4 regions of the Cobetia sp. 4B genome follow, and region 4 is predicted to be linked to each of the others. Evidence: predicted binding sites of a transcription regulator. Region 4 holds the regulator's gene; each other region holds the start of a gene.
The links. Region 4 encodes sigma-54, which starts transcription at its own class of promoters, with help from an activator protein. Its sites were predicted from a motif close to TGGCACNNNNNTTGCTNT; they were not measured.
Positions count from the first base shown of each region.

Region 1: the regulator sigma-54 is predicted to act here: its motif matches at 2,149-2,166, upstream of H2O77_RS02035 (ANTAR domain-containing protein).
Region 2: the regulator sigma-54 is predicted to act here: its motif matches at 1,722-1,739, upstream of H2O77_RS13290 (sugar phosphorylase).
Region 3: the regulator sigma-54 is predicted to act here: its motif matches at 2,226-2,243, upstream of H2O77_RS00340 (P-II family nitrogen regulator).

Region 1 covers NZ_CP059843.1:450,159-453,991, reverse strand. The annotation lists gene H2O77_RS02045 (TetR/AcrR family transcriptional regulator) at 1-102, opposite strand, end outside; gene H2O77_RS02040 (CmpA/NrtA family ABC transporter substrate-binding protein) at 273-1,481, opposite strand; gene H2O77_RS02035 (ANTAR domain-containing protein) at 1,532-2,107, opposite strand; gene H2O77_RS02030 (NarK family nitrate/nitrite MFS transporter) at 2,670-3,833, shown strand, end outside.
Region 2 covers NZ_CP059843.1:3,215,042-3,218,874, forward strand. The annotation lists gene ribD (bifunctional diaminohydroxyphosphoribosylaminopyrimidine deaminase/5-amino-6-(5-phosphoribosylamino)uracil reductase RibD) at 1-241, opposite strand, end outside; gene nrdR (transcriptional regulator NrdR) at 474-962, opposite strand; gene H2O77_RS13285 (GlsB/YeaQ/YmgE family stress response membrane protein) at 1,361-1,609, shown strand; gene H2O77_RS13290 (sugar phosphorylase) at 1,974-3,833, shown strand, end outside.
Region 3 covers NZ_CP059843.1:74,171-78,003, forward strand. The annotation lists gene glnK (P-II family nitrogen regulator) at 35-373, opposite strand; gene H2O77_RS00335 (ammonium transporter) at 523-1,770, opposite strand; gene H2O77_RS00340 (P-II family nitrogen regulator) at 1,802-2,140, opposite strand; gene H2O77_RS00345 (accessory factor UbiK family protein) at 2,578-2,952, shown strand; gene H2O77_RS00350 (hypothetical protein) at 3,047-3,325, opposite strand.
Region 4 covers NZ_CP059843.1:814,506-818,338, forward strand. The annotation lists gene H2O77_RS03425 (PTS sugar transporter subunit IIA) at 123-593, opposite strand; gene raiA (ribosome-associated translation inhibitor RaiA) at 603-911, opposite strand; gene H2O77_RS03435 (RNA polymerase factor sigma-54) at 1,572-3,020, opposite strand; gene lptB (LPS export ABC transporter ATP-binding protein) at 3,254-3,833, opposite strand, start outside.

The DNA.
Region 1 (3,833 bases), 360 kb from region 4:
CATGCTGGCGCCGACATAGCCCTTGAGAGCGAAGATCTTTTCGGCGGCGAGCAGGATGCGGCCGACATTATCCTTGCGAATCTGAGACTTGCGAGTGGTCATGCGATCCCCTGACGCGGTGCTGGCAGTGCGATGAGAATATCACAACCGCACTGCCAACATGTCTGAGCCGTCAGGTTTGCCCTGTCATCCGGCAAAGGAGATGGCGACTTCTCTGCAAGTGCTGTGCAATCCCGCGCCAGCGCGGACCTGCAAGAACCGCGCCTGCGACATCATTCGAAGACCGCACCATCGATGAAGCCATCCGCCGGCATCGGCACCTGGCCCGCCTCGCCACTCAGCCACCAGGGCGCCGGATGCGTGCCTTCACTGCGCTCATCCGCCACCGGCACCACCATGCCCAGCTTGCGCGCCGCCGTGCGGTAAAGATCCGGTCGCACACAGCGTGTCAGCGCCGCCTCGAGATCCTCGTCATTGAAGCCCTGCAGATGCCCCCAGCGCTGCATCTGGGCGATGTACCAGCGTGTCTGGGAACGCCACGGGAAGTTGGCCGCATAGCGATGGAAGATGGTCCAGCCAGGATTGTGCTGCTGGAAGTCGTCCACCGACTGCTCGACATCGACGTCTTCCAGGCCGCGCGTCACCACGCTCATCGGCACCTCCGGCATGCCCTCGTCGTGCAGCCACTCGGCGGCCTTGGCCCGATTGCCGGGGCGGTCCAGCCAGGCGCAGGCATTGAGCAGCGCGCGAATCAGCGCCTGATGCGCCAGCGGATGCTGCTCCGCCCAGTCCTCGCGCACGCCCAGCACCTTTTCCTGCCCGAAGCGCCAGATATCGTGACTGCCCGCCACCACCTGCCCCATGCCCTGCGCCGCCGCCAGGCTGTTCCAGGGCTCACCGACACAGAAGCCATCCAGCGCACCGCTGGCCAGCTGCGCCGCCATCAGCGGCGGCGCCACGGCGCGCATCTCGACGTCGCGGTCCGGATTGATGCCGCCCGCCGCCAGCCAGTAGCGCAACAGATAACGATGCGAGGAGAACGGATGCACGCTGGCCAGCTTGAGCAGTGGCTCGCCACGCTGCTTGCGCTCGTGCACATGTGCCGCCAGCGCCTTCGCGACCTGCAACGGACTGGAGAGGTCGTGGCCGTCCTCGCCGAGGGTGGCCATCAGCGCGCGCGACAGCGTGATGGAGTTGCCGCCCAGATTCAGTGTCATGGCACTGATCACCGGCGTGGCGCGGCCATCCAGGCCCAGGGTCGAGGTCAGCGGCATCAGCGCCAGCATCTGCGCGCCCTGCAGCACGCCGGTCTGCAGGTCATCACGCAACGCCGCCCACGAGGGTTGCCACTTGAGTGTCACCGCCAGCCCCTCCTCGCGGAAAAGCCCCAACTGCTCAGCGACCACGAAGGGCGCGGCATCATTGAGTGGCATCAGGCCCAGCGTCAGCTGATGGCCATTCAGGGGTACATCTGTGGGCATCACGCACACCTCTTGAACGATCGAGAGAGAAGGACAGTACGGCGACCGGCTCAGCGCCGACGCGCGGCCTTGAGCAGCTCATCGGCCAGCTCATGCAGGGCCAGGCGCCGGTTCATGGCGGTCTTGCGCAGGTATTGATAGGCGGCATCTTCACTGAGCCCGCGCGTCTCCATCACCACGGCCTTGGCACGATCGACGCTGCGCCGCTGCACCAATGTGGTCTGGGTACGGTTGAGCTCCCCCTTGAGCGCACGGTGCGCCTCGAAGCTGGTGATGGCGACCTCGACCATGCTGCGCACCATCGCTGGCATGACGTGGTCCACCACATAGGCCGAGACACCGGCGCCGGCCGCCTCACGCACGAGGTCCGGGGCATCTTCACTGGCCAGCATGATCATCGGCTTGGGATAGCGTCGCCCCAGCTGGCCGAGATGCTCCAGGGTGTCGCGGCTGGGCAGGTCGGCGTCGATGATCACCGCATCGGGCTGATGCTGCTCGACCAGCGCGTGCAGGTCCTCGTGCTCGTCAACGCGCAGCGCCACCTCGAAGCCGGCGCTCAATAGCGCCTGCTCCAGCGCGGCGGAGCGCTCACTGCGGACATCGACGATCAGCACGGTCACGGGCATGTCAGGTTTCCTTGGGTCGGGCATGAGACTTGCCGTACACCCAAGCAGGATTCGTGCCGCAATCTGGTGCAACCCTGCGGCCAAAGGCCTTCAGAGCGGCCGAGCCGAAAGCGTCGCTGCACTGCAATGAGGCATGCGCCTTGCCGACCCTCCCAGCGCCATCTGCGTGCGCCAGACTGGTACCTCGCGCCTTGCTGACGCACCGCCAGCGCGCATCAAGCGCGCACCCAGCCCGGGACACCGCCTGCGCGTGCCAACCTACTGCCCTCGCCAAGCCATTGATCTTCTGGGACTTGTCCCGCCCACACCCCCGCAACTGGCGCGCTACTTGCTTTGTTCCTGTCACTTGCCGCACAGACGCTCTGCTGCCGGCAACCATGGCATCACCGACTGCTGCCATCGCTATCCATGACGTGGACCAGGCTCTTCGGAGTACGAGTGCGTCGAACCAGGCCCCTCAATGACGAGGCGCCCTTGCTGTCGTTCATTCACAGCCGTTCGACCACTCGCCGAGCACACCTGACTTCGTGCCCGGCACCGACGCTGAATCAGGAGCCCACTCATGGATATCCGCAACAAGGCCAGCCGCATCCGGCTGTTCAGCTTCAACACCCCGCAAATGCGCGCCTTCCACATGTCGTGGTTCGCCTTCCACGTCTGCTTCTTCGGCTGGTTCGGCATCGCGCCGCTGATGGCCGTGGTGCGTGACGACCTCGGCCTGACCAAGACCCAGATCGGCAACACCATCATCGCCTCCGTCGCCATCACGGTGATCGTGCGCCTCGCCATCGGCGTGCTGTGTGATCGCATCGGGCCACGCAAGGCCTACACCTGGCTGCTGTGCCTCGGCTCGCTGCCGGTGATGTGCATCGGCTTCGCCGACAGCTTCGAATCCTTCTTCCTGGCCCGTCTGGCCATCGGTGCCATCGGCGCTTCCTTCGTCATCACCCAGTACCACACCTCCGTGATGTTCGGCCCCAACGTGGTCGGCACTGCCAACGCCACCACCGCGGGCTGGGGCAACCTGGGCGGCGGCACCACCCAGATGCTGATGCCGCTGGTGATGGCCGGCCTGCTGATGCTGGGCGTCGAGCAGACCCTGGGCTGGCGTCTGGCGATGGTCGTGCCGGGCATCGTGCTGTTCCTGACCGGTATCGCCTACTACTTCTTCACCCAGGATGCGCCGGACGGCAACTTCAGCGAGCTGCGTGAGCGTGGTGAGCTGCCCAAGGCCGAGAAGGAATACAGCATGCGCGCCACCTTCGGCGCGGCGGCACGCGACATCCGTGTCTGGGCCCTGTTCCTCGTCTATGGCGCCTGCTTCGGGGTCGAGCTGACCATCAACAACGTCGCCGCCATCTACTTCTTCGATCACTTCGATCTCGACCTCGCCACCGCCGGTCTCATCGCGGGCCTGTTCGGCCTGATGAACCTGTTCGCCCGCACCCTGGGCGGCGTGTTCTCCGACCTGTTCGCCCGCCAGTCCGGCCTCAAGGGCCGCGTGCGCTGGCTGTTCATCGCGCTGCTGTGTGAAGGCGTGGCGCTGGTCGGCTTCGCCCAGATGGAAACCCTCGCGGTGGCCATCGGCATCATGCTGGTCTTCAGCCTCTTCGTGCAGATGGCAGAAGGCGCGACCTTCGGTATCGTGCCCTTCGTCAATCGCAAGGCACTCGGCGCGGTCGCCGGTATCGTCGGTGCGGGCGGCAACGCAGGCGCGGTCGCCGCG
Region 2 (3,833 bases), 1.9 Mb from region 4:
AGCAAGGGCCGGTACGCCCGGTGTGGGAGCAGGGCTCCAACGTCACATAGGCCACGCAGCCCAGCGCGCGCTCGCCTGCCTCTGCCAGCGCATTGACCTCGGCATGCCCTTCCCCGGCACGCACGTGAAAGCCGCTCGCGATCACCTCGTCGGTCTCGGCCTCTACCAGCACACAGCCGACACGCGGATTGGGCTGCGTCGTGTAGCTGCCCAGTCGCGCCAGGCGCAGGGCGTGGGCCATGTGGCGCGCATCACGCGCCGAGGGAGCACTGCGTTCGTGAGAGTGGCTGTCACGGGGAGCATGAGAAGCATGAGGAGAAAGAGACATGCGATACCTTGGCGTGAAACGAGAGAAGGTCAGGCGTAGCCCGGGCGGTGGTCAATACCCCGAGGCCTGAGCCACGCAGCGTGACGCGACAGGACCAGCAGGCGCAGGCCTCGAGGTCATCTGCAAGGATGACCGTGTCGAGACATCAGGGCCGCGCGTCTTCCTCGCCCGGCAGGAAGCTGGGCTCCTGGGCGAGACGATCGATCTCGGCGCGGAACTCATCAAGATCCTGGAAGCGACGATAGACCGAAGCGAAGCGGATATAGGCGACCTGATCCAGCCGCTTGAGCTGCTGCATGACCTCATCACCGATGCGCCGCGCCTCGATCTCACGTTCGCCGGTGGCGCGCAGACGCTGACGAATGCGCTCCACCGCGGCCTCGATCAGCTCGGAGGAAACCGGGCGCTTTTCCAGCGCGCGCAGCATGCCGGCACGCAGCTTGTGCTCATCGAAGCTCTCACGCGAACCGTCGCCCTTGACCACGCGCGGCATGACCAGCTCCGCCGTTTCGTAGGTCGTGAAACGCTCACCGCAGGCCGCGCACTGGCGACGCCGCCGCACCTGGTCACCCTCGACCACCAGTCGGGAATCCGTGACCTTGGTTTCATGAGTTCCACAGAAGGGACAGTGCATGTTGGAGAGCCTGCTTGGGTGCGAGGTGGCTGCGGCCCCGCGCGAAGCACAGCGAGGAAGTGGCGCAGCGCAGCCGAATGACAGCGAATGGCAGGTATTGTAACCGTTAAGGCCCCGCCACGGGAGCCTATGTCAGCCCCGACCTATCTGAACTAGCCTTGGGGATCGACCACAGGGCGACAGGAGTTTCCTGCACTGTCGCCCCGGGGGGCGGACACCGCAGCGAAAGCGTCAATCAACCTGCCCGGCAGGCTTGAAATCCCCGCCCGATAACCGAAAGATGACATCAGGGTGCAGCGCCTCACAAGGACGCTTGCCCAAGCCGTGAAATCCTTTCACGACTGGCGGCGGATGATCTCTGCCGCGAGATTGATCACGATGACGCAAGGAGCTGCGACATGGGAATCATTGCATGGATCATATTCGGTCTTATTGCCGGCATCATCGCCAAGGTGATCGTGCCCGGCAAGGACCCGGGTGGCATCATCGTCACCAGCATCATCGGCATCCTGGGTGCCGTGGTCGGTGGCTGGGTCGGCACCCTGATGGGCTTCGGTGAAGTGACGGGATTCAATCTGGCCAGCTTTGTCATCGCCGTGCTCGGCGCCGTCATTCTGCTGATTCTGTATCGCGTGCTGCGCAAGTAAAGCATGTCATGAAGCGCAGTGGCGTCAGCTGGCCGCAGGCCACATGACGCCAGACAGGACGGCCAGCCGGCACATGCAGGCTGGCCGTCCTGTCTTGCAGGCTTGACGAATCTGGCCCGAGGCGTGCATGACTCATGAGTAAAGGCGCCAGGCCGTCACCCACGGGCGCCGCTCAGCGATGCGCCATTCAGGGATTTCACCAAACGACGGCCAGCCGACTTCATCTGATATGTGATTTCCAGTCTTGCCACCGGCCCCTGCAGGGTTGCACCGGCGGGCTTCCCGAAGATCACCCGCGACACGCTCTGCCCATTGCGGCTCACGAGGCAGAGTCTGACCGCTTTTGCTGCCACGAGGATTGCCCATGTCCGATACGTCATCTCCCGATCACTCGACATCCACTGCCTCCGATCCTGCGCCGAGCGAGGGCAGCGCCAGGCCACGCGCCATAGTCTCTCTCGCCAAACGTCTCTCGCAAGCTGATTTCCAGGCGCACGCCACACGCCTGCTCGCCGAGATCTACCCACAGCGTCATGAAGAAGTCCTCAGACGCCTGGAGACGGTGCTGGATTTCCATCGCACGCGCCTCACCCCCCGCGTACCGGAAGGCGAGCCGCTCTGGAGCGAGCGCGACCAGTGGCTGATCACCTACGGCGACAGCCTGCAGCAGGAAGGCGAGGCGCCACTGGCGACCCTGCACGACTTCCTCGCCAGCCGACTGGACGACAGCCTGTCCGGTGTCCACGTGCTGCCCTTCTTCCCATGGAGCAGCGATGATGGCTTCAGCGTCATCCACTATCGCGAGGTCAATCCGGTCCTCGGCGACTGGCAGGACATCCGGCGCCTGAGCGAGCAGCGCGACCTGATGGCAGACCTGGTCATCAATCACTGCTCGCGCGAGTCACTGTGGTTCGCCGATTATCTGGCCGGCGTGCAGCCCGGCCGCGACTACTTCATCGAGATGGACCCCGACACCGATGTCTCCGAGGTCGTGCGCCCGCGCCCGTCTGCCCTGCTCACGCCGGTGCATACCCGTCGTGGCCTGCGCCATCTTTGGGCAACCTTCTCGGATGACCAGATCGACCTGAACTTCGCCAATCCCGATGTGCTGCTCGAATTCATCGGCATCCTGCTTTACTACCTCGAGCAGGGCGCGGGCATCATCCGCCTCGATGCGGTGGCCTTCCTGTGGAAGCGCCAGGGTACCTCCTGCATCCACCTGCCGGAGACACACGCCGTGGTGCGCCTGCTGCGCGCCATCGTCGACCATCTGGCGCCGGGCAGCCTGTTGATCACCGAAACCAACGTGCCCCACGCCGAGAACATGTCCTACTTCGGGCTCGATCGTCTGTCACAGCACGACCTCACCGCCATCGAGGGCAGTGCCCAGGCCGATGAAGCGCACCTGATCTATCAGTTCACGTTGCCGCCGCTGACGCTGCACACCCTGACCTCCGGCGATGCCAGCGCCCTGACCCAGTGGGCCACCAGCCTGCCGTCATTGCCTTCCGGCTGCAGCTACTTCAACTTCACCGCCAGCCACGATGGTATCGGCGTTCGTGCCCTTGAGGGCCTGCTGCCCGACCACGAGCGCGACACCCTGGTGCGGCTGGTGCATGACTTCGGTGGCTACGTCAGCATGCGCGCCAACCCCGGGCGCGCCGACACCCCCTATGAGCTCAACATCAGCTACTTCGATGCGCTCAAGGGCACGCGGCGCGGCCAGGACCCGTGGCAGATCGAGCGCTTCATCGCCAGTCAGACCCTGATGCTGAGCCTGCAGGGCATCCCGGGGCTGTACATCCACTCGCTGACCGCGACCCCCAACCACCAGGAAGGCGTCGAGCGCGATGGCCATCTGCGCGCCATCAACCGCCGCAAGTGGCAGCGCGATGAACTGGAAGCGCTGCTGGCAAGCCCCAACACCGCGACCCATGAGGTCTTCCACGCCCTCAAGCGCCGCATGGCACTGCGCCGCAACGAACCCTGCTTCCACCCGGATGCCGACCAGAATGTCTTCGATGTCGGCCCGGATTTCTTCGTCTTCGAGCGCGTCACCCATGAAGGGCGCCGCCTGCTGTTCGCCCTCAATGTCACCGATCAGCCGCGCGTGCTGCCGCTGCCGGAAAGCTGGCAAGGCGTCGCGCTGACCGACCACCTGTGCCATGACAAGGCCTACGACCCCACCATGGCTCGCCGTCCCTATCAGGCGGCCTGGCTGATG
Region 3 (3,833 bases), 740 kb from region 4:
CAGCACGTCAGTGCCAGGGGCTTGCGCCAGAGGCTCAGACGGCGTCCTTGCCGGTCTCGCCGGTACGGATGCGAATGACCTGCTCCAGCGGCGAGACGAAGATCTTGCCGTCGCCGATCTTGCCGGTGTTGGCGACATTGGTGATCGCCTCGATCACGGAATCGATCATGGCGTCATCCACCGCGACTTCCAGCTTCACCTTGGGAAGGAAGTCGACCACGTACTCGGCACCCCGATACAGCTCGGTGTGGCCCTTCTGGCGGCCGAATCCCTTGACCTCGGTCACGGTGATACCCTGCACGCCAATCTCCGACAGGGATTCGCGCACGTCGTCGAGCTTGAATGGCTTGATGATGGCAGTGACCAGTTTCATCGTGTCTCTCCTTGGGTGATGGTGCGGGTAACGAGGCCTGCTCGTCACGCCGGTCTCTGACTCAAGCATACACCGCTTATCCAGTCAGGAAAAAAGACTCCCGCCAGGTGGCGGGAGTCTTGATGCTGCAGGTGCTGTCGCGTCCAGGTTTACTTGCGGCTGGAGGTGAATTCCGGATAGGCCTCCATACCACATTCGGCCAGATCCACACCTTCGTACTCTTCTTCCTCGCTGACGCGAATCCCCATGATGGCCTTGATGATCAGCCACACCACGAAGCTTGCGATGAACACCCAGGCGAAGATGGAGGCGGCGCCCAGCAGCTGTGCGGAGAAGGTGGCATCGTCATTGGTCAGCGGCACGGCCAGCAGACCCCAGAGACCGACCACACCGTGCACGGAGATGGCGCCGACCGGATCATCGATCTTCAGCTTGTCGAGACCGACGATGGAGAACACGACCAGCAGACCGCCGACGGCACCGATCAGGGTGGCAGCACCGACGCTCGGTGCCAGCGGACCCGCAGTGATGGCGACCAGGCCAGCCAGCGCGCCGTTGAGGGCCATGGTCAGGTCAGCCTTGCGGAACCACAGACGGGCGAGGATCAGCGCGGCGATGACACCACCACAGGCAGCGGCATTGGTGTTGACGAAGACCTGAGCGACCGCGTTGGCCTCATCGATGTTGGACAGCACCAGCTCGGAGCCGCCGTTGAAGCCCAACCATCCCAGCCACAGGATGAAGGTACCCAGCGTGGCCAGCGGCAGGTTGGCGCCCGGGATGGCATTGATCTCGCCGTTCTTGCCGTACTTGCCCTTGCGAGCGCCCAGCAGCAGCACGCCTGCCAGGGCGGCGGAAGCGCCGGCCATGTGCACGATGCCGGAACCGGCGAAGTCGCTGAAGCCCGCTGCGCTCAGGAAGCCGCCACCCCAGGTCCAGTAACCCTGCACCGGGTAGATGACGCCGGTCATGACTACGGCGAAGGCCAGGAAGGCCCACAGCTTCATGCGCTCGGCGACCGCACCGGAGACGATGGACATGGCGGTAGCCACGAACACCACCTGGAAGAAGAAGTCGGAACGTGCGCTGTAGTAGATGTCGCCACCGGAAGCGAGCGCTTCCTCAGCGGTATTCTCGGCACCGATCAGGAAGCCCAGGCTCGGCAGGAAGCCGCCTTCGGCGCTCGAGTACATGATGTGGTAACCGACGACCATGTACATGGTGCAGGCGATGGCGAACAGCGCCACGTTCTTGGTCAGGATCTCGGTGGTGTTCTTGGCGCGGACCAGACCGGCCTCGAGCATGGCAAAGCCGGCTGCCATCCATAGCACCAGGGCGCCACAGACCAGGAAGTAGAAGGTATCAAGTGCGTACTTGACCTCGATGATCTCGTTCATGCGGGGTTCTCCTTGTTATTGTGCGCGGGGCTCAGACAGCGTCGGCGCCGCGTTCACCGGTGCGGATACGGATGACATCATCCAGCGGAGTGACGAACAGCTTGCCGTCGCCGATCTTGCCGCTGTTGGCCGCCTGGGTGATGGCGTCCAGTACCGATTCCACACTGCTGTCATCGACAGCCACTTCAATCTTGACCTTGGGAAGGAAGTCGACGACGTACTCGGCACCGCGATACAGCTCGGTGTGCCCCTTCTGACGTCCGAAGCCCTTCACTTCGGTGACGGTAATCCCCTGCACGCCGTTGTCGGCCAGTGCTTCTCGCACGTCGTCCAACTTGAAGGGTTTGATGATGGCGGTGATCAGTTTCATGTGCTGCCCCCGTTCGCTACCGGAATGATCATTCTTGTTAAGCATGGCCAGTCAGATGAGCTGGCGGCCTGTTCCTGACAAGTGCATCGCACGAGATGTGCCATGCGGCTGAAAATCCTTGTAACTCATCTGGTTATCGCAGGTTGGCTGACAGTCTTTCGGCCTGTGCAAAGATGGCTGAATCCGAAGGTCACCTGGCATGCACCGTAATGGTGCTGTTTCTGCGCCTTTGGGTGTGGGGGCAAGTGCTAATGTGGTGCAGGTGTGTGCCTGCCGATGAGGATTGTCTGGTGCAGGACGATGCGGGGCATGCACCCGACTCCAGGGTTGCGTATCCTTGCAGCAGGACACGACGGCCCCATGTACAGGGGTGTCATCATTTTCTGACCGGCAGTCCGCACGACGCGGTTGCCGGCCCGCAACGGCTGAGGTGCAGCATGTTCAAGAATGACGTCATCGGGCGTATGGCCCAGCAGATCGGTGAGCGCCTGCAGGATGCCTCGCATGGCCCGGAAGAGCTGCAGAAGTCCGTGCAAGGGGTGATGCGCGGTGCCTTCGACCGCATGGAACTGGTCTCGCGTGAAGACTTCGACATCATGATGGATGTGCTGACGCGTACGCGCAGCCGCGTCGAGTCGCTGGAAAAGCAGGTCATCGCCCTCGAGGCACTGCTGGAAAAGCAGGGGCTGGTAGCGGGCAACGCGCCGGCTGCCGAGCCCGTCACGCCAGTGGATGACGAGGGGGAAGCCGCGGTAGCGAAGCGTGAAGCCGCCAGTCACGCCGCGGAAATCGAGCGCCAGCGCGACGCCTGATCCCGTCAGGTGACGGCTGAACCAAAACCGCCACGCCCTTTCGGGGCGTGGCGGTTTTTTGCGTCATGGGCGCCGCTGATTCTGAGGAGCGGCCTCAGGCAGTCTGGGGACGAGTGCCCAGCATCCAGCGCACCAGACCTACCACTGAGGCGATGATCCAGAAGATCTCGATCACGAAGCTGGCGAGGTTGAAATTGATGCACAGGCTGATCAACAGCAGGATCGCCCCGCTCAGATTCATCAGGTTGTAGGTCAGGCTGCGGGCATCGAGTCTGCCGATCTGCAGCAGGAAGAAGGCGCCGACGACCAGAGTGGTGCCTAGCATGCCGATCACATCCGCCAGGGATGCCAGCGGGGCAAGCATGTCTTGCATGGGTAGTGCTCCTGAAACAAGCCGAAGTCGTCCTGAATGGCTGGCCCTTTCCGTGGGTTGGACGATTCTCTGCCGCGCAGCGGCGGCGTTCCGTGAGACAGCTTGGCGGTCATCCCGGCAAGGCCGGGACAACCGATCAAATATACAGCAGTCCCCGTCCGGCGGCACTCTTGTGGCTCTCTCGAGGGCGCTATCGCCCCTGTATGAGCACTTTCTTGGTGCAGGCAGGTCTCGAGCTGGTCTCACACCTTGCCCATGTGACGAATGGTGGCGCTGAAAGGCGCCAAAACAGGCGCTTTTGCGTGGAAAATGCTGCCAAAACCGCTACTTTTAACTCGCCGCGAGCGTTTGTCGGCAATGCTGGCAGCGTAAGCATCATGCCGGTGAGTGATCGCAGCGTCAGCACCTGGGCGCGCCGCTGTGGGTGAAGCTGAATGGCAGCCGCAGCCTCAGGGCACCAGACGCTCTCAATCACCAGGCAGCAATAAGCCGTCACCCAGCGCCAGGC
Region 4 (3,833 bases):
GGCGAGGTCAACGTCGAAAGAATGCAGGGGTGGGGCAGAGGGCTGCCCGCTATCAGTGCGCTGTACGTCGGCCGATGGAAGGCCAGCAAGACGAAAGCCCGGACGATGTCCGGGCCTGTCATTCAGCGCGCCGGTAATTCGGCGATGGCTTGGGTCAATGCCTCAAAGAGTGCACGCTGGCTGTCTGCCTGGCGCAGGGCCGAGCGATTGGTCGGGGAATTGAGCAATTCCGCGACCTGCCCGAGCAGCGTCAGATGGGTCTCATCCGCTTCCTCAGGCACCAGCAGCACGAACAGCAGATCGATGGGTTCTCCGTCGATGGCATCGAAGTCGATGGGTTCACCGAGCTTCAGAAACGCAGCGATTGGCGTCTTGCAATGCGGGCTGCGTGCATGGGGCACGGCCACACCGTGGCCAATGCCGGTCGACCCCAGTCTTTCGCGCCCGATCAGGCGCGAGAAGACTTCCTGGCTATCCAGGCTGGGAATGTTCTGTGCGATGAAGGTGCTGAAGAATTCAAGCACCCGCTTCTTGCTCCCCCCGGGGACACCGTACAGCGTGCGCTCGGGGGGAAGGATCTGATCAAGTGTCATGGCTGAAGGTCAACGGGTCCCGGTGCCCTGAGAGCGAGCCTGGGACTTTTCCTTGTGTTTGACCAGCTGGCGATCCAGCTTGTCGGCGAGCGCGTCGATGGCAGCGTACATGTTGGGGTCTTCTGCCAGGGCGTGGAGGTCAGCGCCTGCCGCGTGCAAGGTGCAGGCAGCCTGCTGGCGCTCCTTCTCGATCGACAGTGTCACCTGAACATTGGTGATGTTGTCGTAATGCCGTTCGAGGCGAGCGAGCTTCTCGTTGACGTAATCGCGGAGAGGATCGGTAAGTTCCACATGATGCCCGGTGATATTCACTTGCATGGACACGCTCCTTTATCCAGCGGGTTGCCATTCAATTGTAACCCTTTTTGACTACGAGCAAACCCTGATCGGACGCTCTGCAACAGGCTTGACGGCCACCGTCTGGCGATGTTTTCGCACCCTTGCCAGTGGCGTCAGATGTCGTGAGCGTCTGTACCGACAATGCCCAAGCTTTGCGCAAAGATCAACGCTGCGCTGCATCGTGGTTCAGTGCTTGTCTTCAACTCAGTGAGGGGTAACGGAGTGGACTTCAAGGGCATGTCTGGCGGGTGGTGCGTGAAAGACGCGCAAGAAGGCGGGTTTTCGTCGCCAATCCCTGCATGTACGTCGCCTTTCAGACGATTCGATTGCGTGGAGCAAGCGGCGTTCCGGGAGGTTCTTCGGGTGTCTTCCAGGTGCAATACGCGCAAAAGTGACTTTAAAAACATGCGATTGACGGTAAATGACGCTGCCGGAACGGCGTTTTTTTGCCGTCATTCTGCGCGCTGTCATGGGCCATGACGGGCAATTGACGAGCGGTTGCCGGAATGACATGGCGCGCGACAGGCGCACCACTGCCCGCGAAGTCAGAGGCTGATGAGCGGAAAAGCCAACGCTTGAGGTTGGCGGCGGCTGCCATTGTGGAGGTGAGAGCAGGGCATGGCAGCCGCAGGTGACGCGTCAGGCCAGACGCTTGCGCTCGCTGGAGGAGGGGATGCCCATCGCTTCGCGATACTTGGCCACGGTACGGCGTGCGACCTCGATGCCATCGCTGGCGAGCAGATCGACCAGCCGTGAGTCGGAGAGAGGCTTGCGGGCCGGCTCTTCCGCGATCAGCTTGCGGATGCGGGCACGAATGGCGGTGCTTGAGTGGGCGTCGCCACTGCCGCTGCCACCGACCTGGCTCGAGAAGAAGAACTTGAGCTCGAAGACGCCGCGCGGGGTGTGGATGTACTTCTGGGTAGTGACCCGCGAGATGGTCGATTCGTGCATCTCGACCACTTCGGCGATGTTGGCCAGAATCAGCGGCTTCATGCCTTCCTCGCCTTGCTCGAGGAAGTCGATCTGGCGCGCCATGATCTCGCGGCCGACCTTGAGCAGGGTGTCATTGCGCGATGACAGGCTCTTCATCAGCCAGCGGGCTTCCTGCAGGTTGTCCTTGAGAAAGGTGTTGTCGGCGGACTTGTCGGCACGCTTGATCAGCGCGGCGTATTCCGGCTGGATGCGCAGCTTGGGCAGCGCTTCCGGGTTGAGCTCGACCTGCCAGCCATGGCGGGTATGGCGCACCAGCAGATCAGGGATCACGTAATCGCTGGCGGGCTCGCCCCAGGCGGATGCCGGACGCGGATCGAGCGCGCGCACCAGGCGGATGACGTGGTCCAGCTCGTCATCGTCAAGGCTCAGGCGGCGCTTGAGCAGCTTGCGATCATCGTTGCCCAGTGCCTCGAGGAATTGACGTACCAGGCGGCGTGCCTGCGCCAGCAGCGGCAGATCATCCGGCAGCAGCGCCAGTTGTAGCAGCAGGCATTCGCGTAGGTCACGGGCGAAGACGCCGGTCGGGTCGAACTGCTGCATACGCAGCAATACCTGCTCGAGCTCGGAGGCCTTGAGGCCGGGCAGGCCCTGGCCACGCAGGCCATCGACCAGCTCATCGAGAGACAGGCTCAGATAGCCGGCACCGTCGACGGCATCGATCAGGCTCTCCGCCATCTGGCTTTCACGGCCATCGAGGTCGGTCATCGCCAGCTGCCAGCGCAGGTGGTCCTGCAGGCTCTCGACGCTGGTATTGCGATCGAAGTCCGGCCCTTCTTCACTCCCGCTGCCACTGCCGGAGCTGGTCAGGCTACCGGCGTGGTCCTGGTAGAGGTCCGACCAGTCACTGTCGAGGGGGTATTCCTCGGGAATCTCGCTCGAGGAGTCGGCAGTGGAGATCTCGCTCGAATCCTGTGTCTCGACGACATCCAGCGACTCGTAGTCCTCGTCGAGCTCCAACATGGGGTTGGACTCGAGGGCTTGCTGAATCTCCTGACGCAGGTCGAGCGTCGACAGCTGCAGCAGCTGGATCGCTTGCTGGAGCTGCGGCGTCATGGTCAGCGAGGTGCCGAGGCGGAGTTGCAGGGTGGGTTTCATGGAGTCAGTCAATTCACGGCAAAGGAACGTGCTTACTACGCTATACCGTGACTCGGGGCACTGACAAGTGGTTGTCGTGAATATTCAAGCAACTTGCATGCCATGTTTCCACCAAGGTGGTATGGACGTCATGCATGCGTCTGATGTCAGACATGAAAAAGCCGCTACGCGATAAAATCACGCAGCGGCTTTTGAAGCTTTTGCCTCGCGAGGACTCAGCGCAGCCGCTGACCCTAGAGCGTGAACTCGTGACCCAGGTAGACGTCGCGCACCTGCTGGTTGGCCAGGATGGAGTCCGCGTCACCGTGGGCGATGATCTGGCCATCGCCGACGATATAGGCGGTGTCACAGATATCGAGTGTCTCGCGCACGTTGTGGTCGGTGATCAGCACACCGATGCCACGATCGCGCAGTTGGCGCACGATGCTCTTGATCTCGCCCACCGAGATGGGGTCGACGCCGGCGAAGGGCTCATCGAGCAGTACGAAGTCCGGCTCGGTGGCAAGCGCCCGGGCGATCTCGACCCGTCGACGCTCACCACCGGACAGGCTCATACCGGCGCTGGCGCGGATGTGCGTGATGCTGAATTCCTCGAGCAACTCTTCAAGGCGTGCCTTGCGGCCATTGCGATCCAGGTCCTTGCGGGTCTCCAGAATCGCCATGATGTTGTCGGCCACCGACAGCTTGCGGAAGATCGACGCTTCCTGCGGCAGATAGCCGATGCCGGCGCGTGCACGCTGATGCATGGCGGCAGCGGAGAGGTCCTTGTCATCGATGGAGACGTTGCCGGCATCGGCGCGCACCAGTCCGACG